One region of the Chelatococcus sp. HY11 genome, then DNA from elsewhere that is predicted to be linked to it. Evidence: riboswitches for the same ligand, from Rfam matches in the RefSeq annotation. Region 1 holds a riboswitch; each other region holds the start of a gene.
What was found. Region 1 has a riboswitch for cobalamin ahead of KIO74_RS21005 (CbtB domain-containing protein). Riboswitches for the same ligand answer to the same signal wherever they lie in the genome.
Positions count from the first base shown of each region.

Region 2: another riboswitch for cobalamin. It lies ahead of metE (5-methyltetrahydropteroyltriglutamate--homocysteine S-methyltransferase); the one in region 1 lies ahead of KIO74_RS21005 (CbtB domain-containing protein).
Region 3: another riboswitch for cobalamin. It lies ahead of KIO74_RS14525 (ribonucleoside-diphosphate reductase subunit alpha); the one in region 1 lies ahead of KIO74_RS21005 (CbtB domain-containing protein).

Region 1 covers NZ_JAHBRX010000001.1:4,603,032-4,605,289, reverse strand. Annotated here, with positions in the region: gene KIO74_RS21010 (CbtA family protein) at 1-679, opposite strand, end outside; gene KIO74_RS21005 (CbtB domain-containing protein) at 687-860, opposite strand; cobalamin riboswitch at 894-1,109, opposite strand; gene KIO74_RS21000 (MFS transporter) at 1,144-2,258, opposite strand, start outside.
Region 2 covers NZ_JAHBRX010000001.1:544,798-547,055, forward strand. Annotated here, with positions in the region: gene metE (5-methyltetrahydropteroyltriglutamate--homocysteine S-methyltransferase) at 1-1,219, opposite strand, end outside; cobalamin riboswitch at 1,329-1,531, opposite strand; tRNA gene KIO74_RS02665 (tRNA-Thr) at 1,870-1,944, opposite strand.
Region 3 covers NZ_JAHBRX010000001.1:3,169,720-3,171,977, forward strand. Annotated here, with positions in the region: gene KIO74_RS14525 (ribonucleoside-diphosphate reductase subunit alpha) at 1-1,015, opposite strand, end outside; cobalamin riboswitch at 1,140-1,354, opposite strand; gene KIO74_RS14530 (disulfide bond formation protein B) at 1,419-1,931, opposite strand; gene KIO74_RS14535 (YqaA family protein) at 1,972-2,258, opposite strand, start outside.

The sequences.
Region 1 (2,258 bases):
CGGCGAAATGGCCGGCAAGCTCGGCGGGCGCGCCGCTGGCATAGGCCTCCGGATGCGGCGCGCCAACGACATGTGGCGCGATGAGCAGGAGGATGCCGATGATCTTCGCCCAGACAGCCGGTGTGCGGATGAGGAGCCACAGCGCGACTGCCGTCGCGACGGCGGTGGACACCCACCAGATCTGCCGCGCGACGAGCGGCCCGGCCGCGCTCCCCGGCAGCTCGGGAGCGAGCCCCAGGGCTGGCGCGAGACCGGTTGCGACGAAGGCCGCCGCCGCGAAGGCGAGCGCGCTCCGGACATCGATCGTCTCGCCCGCCACCAGGAGAGCCGCCATCAGGATCAAGGCAAAACCGATCGCTGTGACGATGGTGGTAAGCCCGGTGAAGGCCGATCGCTCCAAGCCATCGGCGGGGCTCCAGCCCTCGGCGTGGTCGCCGCCTTCGCCTGTCGGCGCATGCGCCTTGACGACGTTATGTGCCAGCATGACGCCCGATGTCTGAACCATGTGGGCGCCGAACAGGCCGGCGGACATGCCGCCAAGCGCGGCGGTGCCCTCGGGTTTCTCGAATTTTTCGCCGGCCAGGATCAGCGGAGTCGTGGTGAAATGCTGCAGGACCGCGATCGCAAGTCCCGCAACAAGGCCGGCCACCAGGGCAACGGCCAGCACACGATTGAACATGCCGCGATCAGTGGCAGGGAAAGCTCAGCGCGTGGCGCGTGTCATGGGCCGCGTTGTGGACGGCCTCGGGATGCGCGAAACCCGTCACGAACACCAGGGCAACGCCCATGGCAAAGGCAACAAGGGCAACTTTCAATACCTCAGCGCGAGAACCCAATCCCGCAACAGCAACATTCGACACCGCGACCTCCTTCACTGCCCCACCGGCAGTTCCATGGCTTCCATCGCGAAGGCAGGTCTCCTGGCTTGCGGATCATCGGAGCGAACCGCCTTCCCAGACCCCCGCCGGAAGGACGGCAGATCCAGTGGCTGTCGTGGTTCGCGCCTCAACCGCTCACAGTTGCGGGGGCAGCTCCGGCCTTGGGGTGACACACCCCGCACCGGCATTCCCTTTTGACCTCTGACGAGGACCATCGCTTGCCGAAGCTAGACGCCTACTCCCGCCAAAAGTCAACGCGCCAACCTTATTCGACGAGCTTGTCGCGGTGGAGCAGTGTCGGAAATAGCCGGGTCCACGCCAAGGCGATGGCAATGGTTCCAAGGCCGCCCAGCGCGACGGCCGGCGCCGCGCCGATGAAGGCCGCCAGCGTGCCGGACTCGAATTCACCGAGCTGGTTCGAGGCGCCGATGAACACCGTGTTCACGGCAGCCACCCGGCCGCGCATGGTATCCGGCGTATCGGCCTGGACGAGCGTCTGGCGAACGAACACGCTGATCATGTCCGAGGCGCCGAGGACGACCAGCGCGCCAAGCGACAGGTAGAAGTTCGTCGACAGGCCGAAGACGATGGTCGCCAGCCCGAACAGGATGACGGCGCCGAACATGCGCTTGCCGGCGTTGCGCGCGATCGGGTGATGCGCCAGCACCAGGGCCATCGCCGCCGCTCCCACCGCCGGGGCGCTGCGTAGAAGCCCCAGGCCCGCCGGGCCGATATGCAGGATGTCGCTGGCATAGATGGGCAGGAGCGCGGTCGCGCCGCCAAGCAGCACGCCGAAGAGATCGAGCGTGATGGCGCCGAAGAGCACAGGCTTGCCGCGGATGAAGGTCAATCCTGCGATGAGCGTCGACCAGTTGACCTTCGATGCCGGAACCTTCTCCGCACGCAGGCGGATCAGCGTCACCGCGACCGCCGCCACGAGGAAGAGCAGGGCCGCGCCCCCAAAAGCGACATGGGCGCCCGCGATATACAGGAGGCCACCGATCGCCGGACCGGCGATGACAGCGACCTGCCCGATCGATGAACTCCAGGCTATGGCTTGGCCGAAGAGGTGCCGAGGCACGAGATTCGGCACGAAGGCCTGGCTTGCCGGCTGGTAGAAGGCCCGCGCCACGCCCATCAGCACGACGAGCGCATAGAGCGGCCAAACCTCGGGCGGCTGCCAGATGGCGAAGAGGGCGAGACCGACACAGATGAGCGTGTTCAAAGCGAAACAGGCCATCATGATGAGCCGGCGGTCCACCCGATCGGCCACATGGCCGGTCACCAGCACGAGACTGATGACGGGCAGGAACGCCGCGAGGCCGACCAGCCCGAGCGCAAGTGCACTGCCTGTCAGGTCATAGACCAGCCAGCCAACGG
Region 2 (2,258 bases), 4.1 Mb from region 1:
CGGCGAGAGCCTCCTTGACGCTCTCGCGTCCGTCCGCGAGCGCGCGGCCGAGCGTGGCCAGCTCACCCATTTTCTGCACGGCGAAGGAGAGCCAGCCCCTCACTTCGGGATCGAGGTTCGTTTCCAGTTCGAGGTCGAGCGGGCTGTGCAGCAGCGAGCAGGATGGCGCGATCTGGACATGGTCGGTCCCGCGCTTCGCGGCGACGGGCGCCACCCGGGCCAGGACTTTCTCCAGATCCGTGCGCCAGATGTTGCGGCCATCGACGACACCTAGTGACAGGACAAGGCCACGCGGCGCCTTGGCGAGAACTGCATCGAGCTGCTCCGGCGCACGCACCAGATCGACATGCAAGCCCGCGACGTGCAGCGAGAGCGCGGTGTCCAGGTTATCGCCGATGCTGCCGAAATAGGTGGCGAGCATGATTTTCAGATCCGGCAAGGCATGGGCGAACAGCGCGTAGGCGCGACGCAGCGCCTCGCGCGCGGGTTTGTCGAGATCGAGCACGAGGCAGGGCTCATCGATCTGGACCCATGTCGCGCCATTGGCGGCAAGCCGGCGCAGGACATCGACATAGACCGGCAGCAGGTCACCCAGAAGCGTCAGCGGGTCGAAGGACGGATCCTTTGCCTTGCCGAGACGCAGGAAGGTGACGGGGCCGAGCAGGACCGGACGGGTCTCGAAACCGAGGGATTTTGCCTCGCGGTACTCCTCGACCGGCTTGAGGGAGGCGAGCGCAAAGCGCTGCCCGGCCTCGAATTCCGGCACCATGTAGTGATAGTTGGTGTCGAACCACTTCGTCATTTCCTGGGCCGGGACGCCATGGGAAGCCGGGACACCATGAGGCGCGCCATGATCGTGGTGGCCATGGCCGCAGGCGTGAGGTTGCGCGTCCCCCTGCGAGCCGCGCGCCATCGCGAAATAGGTCGCGAGCGACACCGGGCCGCCCGTCCAGCCATAAGCGGCGGGGATGGCGCCGACCATCACGCTGGTGTCGAGCACCTGATCGTAGAAAGAAAAGTCATTGGATGGGATGGTCGTGATCCCCTGGGATTTCTGGCGCGCCCAGTTGGCCGCGCGCAGGGCGGAGGCGGCTTCCAGCAATGCCTTCTCGTCGGACTTGCCGGACCAGAAACTCTCAAGCGCGATCTTGAGTTCGCGGCGCGGACCGATGCGCGGCGTGCCGAGCGTCGCGATGCCAATGGATGATGATCGATACATAGGCTTAACCCCAAAATTGGGGGCAAAGGCCAGAGCGGACGCGGGACGATCACCGGCCGAACAGAGATCCGGGCGAGCCGTCGAGCGCACCACCGGGACACCCCGCCCGTGGACGTTGTTCGCCACGGCAGGTCTCCTGGCTCGCAGGTCGTCGCCTCCACCCGTCTTCCCAAGGCTATCGCCTCAGTGACATCGTGGGCATCGGCTCGCCGCTTACAGTTGCGGGGGCAGCGCCGGCATTTCACCGGCTTCCCTCTTAGCCCCGACGCGCCGCAGGCGGCATGTCGGGGAACCATGGCATGCGCATCTTGAGCTGCGTCGGCGGGCAAGTCAATGTCATATAAAGAGTTGTTTATATCTTTACATCGATGCTGTGAGGTAGACGCCCGCGATAGGGGCCTCTGTCGGTTTCATACGCTTTCGATCCCGTTGCGGCGATGACACGCCCGGCGGCCGATCGCGGATTTTTGGCTCGGCGCTGGAAAACGCTGCGTGAGCTCCCGAATCATCCGAGCCGTCTGGAGACAGGCGCGCCCGTCCCGCTTCCGAGATGCGAGGCGACTTTCCAGGCCACCGGTCCCGCAAGAGGGGTTCCTACGCTGTTATCTTAACAGATCGCGGGCAACTTGGCCGGTGTTCGGCGGGGAATGTGGTGCCGGCGGAGAGGATCGAACTCCCGACCTTCGGTTTACAAAACCGCTGCACTACCGCTGTGCTACGCCGGCCCTTGCGGCACCGATGAGGTGCCTATTCACTACTCGTCCAGATCAGGCGCTCGTGAAGCGCATGATTCAGAGTCGCTTTCCGCCGCCTGATCACAAACCAAATCTCTCAACCAGCTTAATTCAACCGGTGGCGTGGTGCGCGTGGGTGTCTCGGCTACCAGTCTTTGCGGGAATCCGCAAGGGGCGTTGGCGACAGGAGCGGTGATTGGGCCCAAGGTGTATCTCTTGCGATGGCGCGGCTGTCTTCAAGACCCAATTGTTTCGGGGCGATCATGATTGGGGGGTTATCGCCAGTCCCGATGCGGGCGGTGCGA
Region 3 (2,258 bases), 1.4 Mb from region 1:
CGCGGTCGACCTCACGCAGCGCCACACCCATGGCGACGCGCATGAAGAAAGCCTGCGCCAGCTCGAACCGCGTGCCGCGCACATGCAGGAAATAGCGGTCGTAGAGCGTCTGGAAGCCGAGATAGTCGAAGTTCAGATCGCGCTCGGGCTTCAGCGCGGCGGCGAGGCGGGCCAGATCGAAGCGGGCGAGCTCAGGGTCGAGAAGCTCATTGTCGATGCCAGTCTTCACGTAAGCGTGGAAATAGCTCGGGTAGCGCTCGGCCATCTCGGCCTGCGTCGCCTCCTCCGCGCGGCCGAAGACGAAGCTCAAGGCCTCGCGCCGCAGCTTGTCGTTCAAGAGCCGCGCGGAAACCTTGGCATAGTCCGGCTCGGTCTCGACAAGGGTGCGGGCCGCGAGGATCGGCGCGAGCGCCAGTTCGTCCCGGCTGATGCCGTCGTAGAGGTTGCGGCGCGCCTCCGTGAGGATCGCCTCAGCGGTCACGCCTTCGAGACCGGCGCAGGCTTCCGCGATGATGGCGGCAAGGCGCGCCTCGTCGAGCGGCACAAGTTCGCCGTCAGCGCCCTTCATGCGAAGGTGTGGCTGCTCCGGCGTCGTCGTCGCGTCATTGGCGGCGCGGGCGCGCTCGCGGGCACGCTCCTCGCGATAGAGCACATAGGCGCGCGCGGCCTTGTGATGCTCGCTGCGCATGAGGGCGAGCTCGACCTGGTCCTGCACATCCTCGATGTGGAAGGTACGCCCGGCATCGGCGCGACGGGTCAGCGCGGCGACAATCTGGCCGGTGAGATCAGCGACGATGTCGTGCACGCGGCGCGAGGCGGCGGCGCTCGATCCTTCGACGGCGAGGAACGCCTTCGTCAGCGCAACGGCGATCTTCGACGGGTCGAACGGCGTCACAGCGCCGTTGCGGCGGATGAGCTGGTATCCCGGCTCAGCGGCCGCGCGGGGGGCGCCCGTCACACCAGCGGGCGAGCGTGACAGCCTGGCTTCGGTTTCGCGGGCTTCGGTTTCGGTCATCAAGGACATCGGCAACACACCCCATTCTTGGGGGCAAAGGCCGAGCGGACGCGCAAACAGGAGCGCCCGGCAGCCTTCCGCCGCGACAAACTCCAGGCGATCCACCGGGGCACCCCGCCCGAGGACAATCTCAATCGTCGCGGCAGGTCTCCTGGCTGTGGATCGCCGCCCACGCCCTGCCTTCCCGGCGCCATGCGACGCCAGTGACATCAGTTGGACGTAGACTCACCACTTACAGTTGCGGGGGCAGCTTCGGTTTGGCGGTGCCAAAGCTCCGCGCCCGAATTCCCTCTTGCCCGCTCGAATACGAATCGAGCGACCGTGACCACTAGATATAGGGGGTAATTGCCCGCTTATGTCAATATATGCGATATCTCGGCGCGGCGTGGGATCACGGCCAGGGTTAATTTTTCCTCATTTTCCCCAGGCCGCCGAGCGCGAGCAGCGCAAGGCCGAGCGAGGCGAGCGCACTCCAGCCGGCGAGCGAAACACCCAGGAAACGCCAGGCGGCCTCGTCGCAGCGCACCACGCGGGTGGTCTGCAGGTTCTTGAGAAAATCATTGAGGCCGACATTGTTGTTCATGGGGCCGGTGCAATCCGCAGGCCCCTGCCACAAATGCCACTCCGCGCCGCTGTGGTAGACGCCGAGGCCGGCGTTGTAGAGGAACGCGACCGCGATGATGCCGAAGCCTATCCAGCGCAGGCCCACGAACAGCCGGTCACGCCGCTCATCGGGCAGAAGCGCGAGCACCGCCGCTATCGGCATCGCGAGATAGTAGGGCTGGCGCTGTTTGAGACAAAGCTCACAGGGCTTCAGCCCCAGCACGTACTCAAAATAATAGGCGCCGCCGATGAGGGCGACGCAAATGACGAGGATCGTCAGTGCAACAAGGCGTGGGCGCGAGAGAAGGGACATTGAACGCTCGTGAGGCGAGGCGCCCTGTCGATGCGCGCCCCTAGAATATATAGCGGACGGCCACGAAGCCGCCGATGATGGTGGCAAACAGGATGATTGCGGCCAGACCGAGGTTGCGCTCCAGGATTTCCTTGGCGGGAGCCCCGAAACGGTTGACCAGCGCGGCGAGAATATAGAACCGCAGGCCCCGGGTGATGATTGACAGTATCGTGAACCACAGAAGGTCGTAGCCGGCAAAGCCGGATGTGATGGTCACCAGCTTGTAGGGGATAGGCGTGAGGCCCTTGATCAGGATGATCCATTCGCCATAGGCCGCATAGGCCTGCC